Regions from separate parts of the Sporosarcina sp. SG10008 genome, predicted to be linked through region 1. Evidence: a T-box and tRNA genes for the amino acid it is inferred to sense, from the RefSeq annotation. Region 1 holds a T-box; the other holds one or more tRNA genes.
The links. A T-box is a leader RNA that pairs with one kind of tRNA and senses whether it is charged. The one in region 1 lies ahead of ileS (isoleucine--tRNA ligase), so its partner is inferred to be a tRNA-Ile.
Positions count from the first base shown of each region.

Region 2: it has a tRNA-Ile gene. The T-box ahead of ileS (isoleucine--tRNA ligase) is inferred to sense a tRNA for this amino acid. The anticodon was not compared.

Region 1 is NZ_CP172607.1:2,674,822-2,677,192, reverse strand. It holds gene ACGLYD_RS12890 (DivIVA domain-containing protein) at 98-607, shown strand; T-box leader at 660-877, shown strand; gene ileS (isoleucine--tRNA ligase) at 1,007-2,371, shown strand, end outside.
Region 2 is NZ_CP172607.1:449,610-451,980, forward strand. It holds tRNA gene ACGLYD_RS02290 (tRNA-Pro) at 1-71, shown strand, start outside; tRNA gene ACGLYD_RS02295 (tRNA-Ala) at 153-228, shown strand; tRNA gene ACGLYD_RS02300 (tRNA-Met) at 251-324, shown strand; tRNA gene ACGLYD_RS02305 (tRNA-Ile) at 332-408, shown strand; tRNA gene ACGLYD_RS02310 (tRNA-Ser) at 426-518, shown strand; tRNA gene ACGLYD_RS02315 (tRNA-Met) at 561-635, shown strand; tRNA gene ACGLYD_RS02320 (tRNA-Asp) at 639-714, shown strand; tRNA gene ACGLYD_RS02325 (tRNA-Phe) at 774-849, shown strand; tRNA gene ACGLYD_RS02330 (tRNA-Gly) at 857-930, shown strand; tRNA gene ACGLYD_RS02335 (tRNA-Ile) at 935-1,011, shown strand; tRNA gene ACGLYD_RS02340 (tRNA-Asn) at 1,013-1,087, shown strand; tRNA gene ACGLYD_RS02345 (tRNA-Ser) at 1,097-1,187, shown strand; tRNA gene ACGLYD_RS02350 (tRNA-Glu) at 1,198-1,269, shown strand; gene ACGLYD_RS02355 (TraR/DksA C4-type zinc finger protein) at 2,071-2,371, opposite strand, start outside.

The DNA of each region.
Region 1 (2,371 bases):
GTTTCACTTTATCAGATTATAGTTTGAAAAAGAACTGTTATCTGATGCCTTAACATGTATAATAGAGAATGAATAAGTTAAAGGGGAGATGCTTTAAATGGCTTTATCACCACTTGATATACATAATAAAGAATTTGCCAATAAGTTTCGTGGATATGATGAAGATGAAGTAAATGAGTTTTTGGAACAAATCATGAAAGATTTTGAAAATATACTTGAAGAAAACAAAACATTGAAAAGCAATTTGAAACAATCAGAAGAACAGGTCTCCCATTTTAACTCAATCGAGCAAACGCTACAAAAATCGATTCTTATCGCTCAGGAAGCTGCGGAAGACGTTCGTCGCAACTCTATGAAAGAATCGAAATTGATTGTCAAGGAAGCAGAAAAAAATGCGGATCGAATTGTCAATGAGGCACTTTCCCGCGCGCGTAGAATTTCTGTGGAAATTGAAGATCTTAAGAAACAGTCGAAGGTTTTCCGTACACGTTTTAAAATGCTCATTGAAGCGCAACTTGATCTGATTCAGTCAGATGATTGGGACGTTTTACTTGAGTATGAAATCGATGCGGAGCGTTTAGAAATGGCAGCCGACCTGGATTCATAAGGAAACTTGACTTTAGTCTTAATTCACACATATACTTATAGGCATATATTTAGAACAGGCGTTGAAAGAGAAAGTACCTTCCAAATCTGAGAATAGCGAGCCGGGGGCGGTGGAAGCCCGGTCAACGGATTGGAAATGAAAATCACTCTCGAGCTGGATTGCGGAATAATTTACGTGATCCCGGAAACACCCCGTTATGGTGTCTGAGTGGTAGCAAATTCGTTTGCTACAAGTAGGGTGGTAACGCGAGAATAATTCTTCGTCCCTTTTTAGGGGTGGGGATTTTTTTATTTTTGCCTGTGCCTTGTGTCTACAGGATGTAGGTATGGGGTCTTAGCCACAGGACGTGGCTAAGGCTGCGATCCTTTTGCGCTTTTCTATTTTAAAGGAGGAAAAAACATGGAGTACAAAGATACATTACTTATGCCGAAAACAGAATTCCCGATGAGAGGTAACTTACCTAACAAAGAGCCATTACTGCAAGAAAAATGGGCAGAGATGGACATTTATAAAAAAGTACAGGAACGAACTGCGGGTCGCCCGTTCTTCGTATTACACGATGGTCCTCCATATGCGAATGGTGATCTTCATATGGGTCACGCCATGAACAAAGTATTGAAAGATATGATTGTCCGCCACAAATCAATGACAGGTTTCCACGCGCCATACGTTCCAGGCTGGGATACACATGGACTGCCGATTGAACAGGCATTAGTGAACAAAGGCGTAAAAAGAAAAGAAATGTCAGTAGCAGAATTCCGTAAAATGTGTGAGGAATATGCGCTTGGCCAGATTGACAATCAGCGTAGCCAGTTCAAACGGATTGGTGTACGTGGCGATTGGGATAATCCATATATCACGCTAAAACCAGCTTTTGAGGCGCGTCAAATTCAAGTGTTTGGTGAAATGGCTAAAAAAGGATATATCTATAAAGGATTGAAACCAGTTTATTGGTCACCATCAAGTGAATCTGCACTTGCTGAGGCGGAAATCGAGTACCAGGATAAGAAATCACCATCTATCTATGTTAGTTTCCCTGTGAAAGATGGACTTGGCGTAATTGATGAAGATGTTAACTTCTTAATCTGGACGACAACTCCATGGACGATTCCTGCAAACCTTGGGATTTCTGTCCATCCGGAATTTGAATACGTTATTGTTAAAGCGGGAGAAGAGAAATTCCTTATCGCTAAAGATTTACTTACGTTTGTCGCAGAAGAACTTGGCTGGGAAGACCATGTTGTTGAGCGTGAACTGAAAGGTTCTGAACTCGACCGTGTTGTAGCGAAGCACCCATTGTATGACCGCGATTCGCTTGTTATGCTCGGTGATCATGTTACAGCCGAAGCGGGTACTGGATGTGTCCATACAGCTCCAGGCCACGGGGAAGACGACTTCTACGTGTCTAAATCATATGGTATTGATGCCCTTTCTCCTATCGATGATCGCGGTGTTATGACTGATGAAGCGCCAGGCTTCGAAGGTCTGTTTTATGAAGATGCAAATAAAGCAGTTACAGAGGCACTCGACAAAGTGGGCGCGCTTAAGAAATTATCATTCATCACCCACTCGTATCCACACGATTGGCGCACGAAAAAACCGGTTATTTACCGCGCGACTGCACAATGGTTCGCTTCAATTGAATCGTTCCGTACCGAATTACTTGATGCTATCAAAAATACGAAATTCACACCTTCATGGGGCGAAACAAGATTGTATAACATGGTTCGAGACCGTGGTGACTGGTGTATTTCACGTCAGCGT
Region 2 (2,371 bases), 2.2 Mb from region 1:
GTAGCTCAGCTTGGTAGAGCACTTGGTTTGGGACCAAGGGGTCGCAGGTTCGAATCCTGTCTTCCCGACCATTAAGCTTTTTAAGCAGATTCGCCGCTTAAAGAATATACCATTTTAAGTAGATTTGTGCTTTAATAATTGCCAGCTATAATGGGGCCTTAGCTCAGCTGGGAGAGCGCCTGCCTTGCACGCAGGAGGTCAGCGGTTCGATCCCGCTAGGCTCCACCAACACAATTTTAATAAAGATCCTGGCGGCGTAGCTCAGCTGGCTAGAGCGTACGGTTCATACCCGTGAGGTCGGGGGTTCGATCCCCTCTGCCGCCATCTTAAAGGACCTTTAGCTCAGTTGGTTAGAGCAGACGGCTCATAACCGTCCGGTCGCAGGTTCGAGTCCTGCAAGGTCCACCACTATTATATACAGCCATGGAGGTATACCCAAGCCCGGCTGAAGGGATCGGTCTTGAAAACCGACAGGGGAGTCAAATCCCGCGGGGGTTCGAATCCCTCTACCTCCTCCATTTTTAACTAGTGGTGAAATTAAATAGTACTTATATTGTTGTCGCGGGGTGGAGAAGTGGTATCTCGTCGGGCTCATAACCCGAAGGTCACAGGTTCAAATCCTGTCCCCGCAACCAAATGGTCCCGTGGTGTAGCGGTTAACATGCCTGCCTGTCACGCAGGAGATCGCCGGTTCGATCCCGGTCGGGACCGCCATTTATATTAATACTATAAGGTTTAGAATAAGTTAACGACTTAATGTAAACTAAATACGTGGCTCAGTAGCTCAGTCGGTAGAGCAAAGGACTGAAAATCCTTGTGTCGGCGGTTCGATTCCGTCCTGAGCCACCATTGTTATGCGAGTGTAGTTTAGTGGTAAAACCTCAGCCTTCCAAGCTGATGATGAGGGTTCGATTCCCTTCACTCGCTCCAAAAAGGGCCTATAGCTCAGCTGGTTAGAGCGCACGCCTGATAAGCGTGAGGTCGATGGTTCGAGTCCATTTAGGCCCACCATTCCGCAGTAGCTCAGTGGTAGAGCAATCGGCTGTTAACCGATCGGTCGTAGGTTCGAGTCCTACCTGCGGAGCCATTTATATATGGGGAAGTACTCAAGCGGCTCAAGAGGTGCCCCTGCTAAGGGTATAGATCGCGAAAGCGGTGCGAGGGTTCGAATCCCTCCTTCTCCGCCATATATAATTTGGCCCCTTGGTCAAGCGGTTAAGACACCGCCCTTTCACGGCGGTATCACGGGTTCGAATCCCGTAGGGGTCATACATAAAAGTAGCTTTACAAGTTCTTAATGAACTTGTAAAGCTACTTTTTAATTTGTTTATATATAGTTTTCTAGTTCACTTAAATTCTCACTATATATGTTGAATTAAAGAATCCCATTGAATCTACTGTGGCGCTCAATAAGGAGAGAGTTGTAATTCGGGGTGTGGATTGTAGAACGCTTGACGCTTTGGGGATGCCTTTGCCGCGCCTGCACTAGGGTGTTCATTATCGAGAGAAATGTGATTTTGAGATGTATATGCCGAGATTATAAGGTGATTACTAGTTGATACTACTTATATTCAAGAAAGACGTACTCCAGGTTGCAGATTTCATCACAGATAATGAAATGCTCTTTCTCATATAGACCATCCAGCGTCGAAGCGATATTGGTAGGAGTTCTGTTTCATTCTTAAATAAAAAAGACAAGACTATGGAGAAGACTTCAGCCGCCAAAATTATATCTTTGGCGGCTTTTATCCAGTTAAGAAGCCCCGCTATTCTTTCGTCCCAAAAAGCTCTAGCATTTCGTGTACTTATGCCTTTGGAGAGCAACGGATGGATAACCACCAAACGATTCCCGAAAAATGTGTAGGGTGCTACGAAGTCGCATCCCTACACATCAAGATATCTCGATAATAGTAAAGAGGTCGTTCTATCTAAAGCAACTCAAAGGCAACTGCACACGCAGCGCCTAGTGTTTGATTAAATCATTTACTGGTTACTTTTGGTTAATTAACATACGTGAGCTAAAATATCCTGAAAAGAAACACCATAAGCAATGGCCTATGGTGTTTCTTTTCACTTCTTCTGATCCTCTATATAACTATCTTTTTCATGATAAGGAATATCTCCGAGAGGGGATTCGATTCCTTCATCATCCAGTTCCGCTTCATATTTCTCTGAGGCATCGGACCTGATGAAACCGCGTGACTTTCCATTTATATCGGTTCCTGTGAATTCTTCAAATTCTTCGGTTGCACCATCTGAAATTCCGCTGTCGTATAACGTATTGTAGTCATCGTGATCTCCGCTGAAATCGGAAGGGGTTTCTGATGTTCCAGATTTTGCGATTTCCTGAAAGCTGTCTTCGCCATCCCGG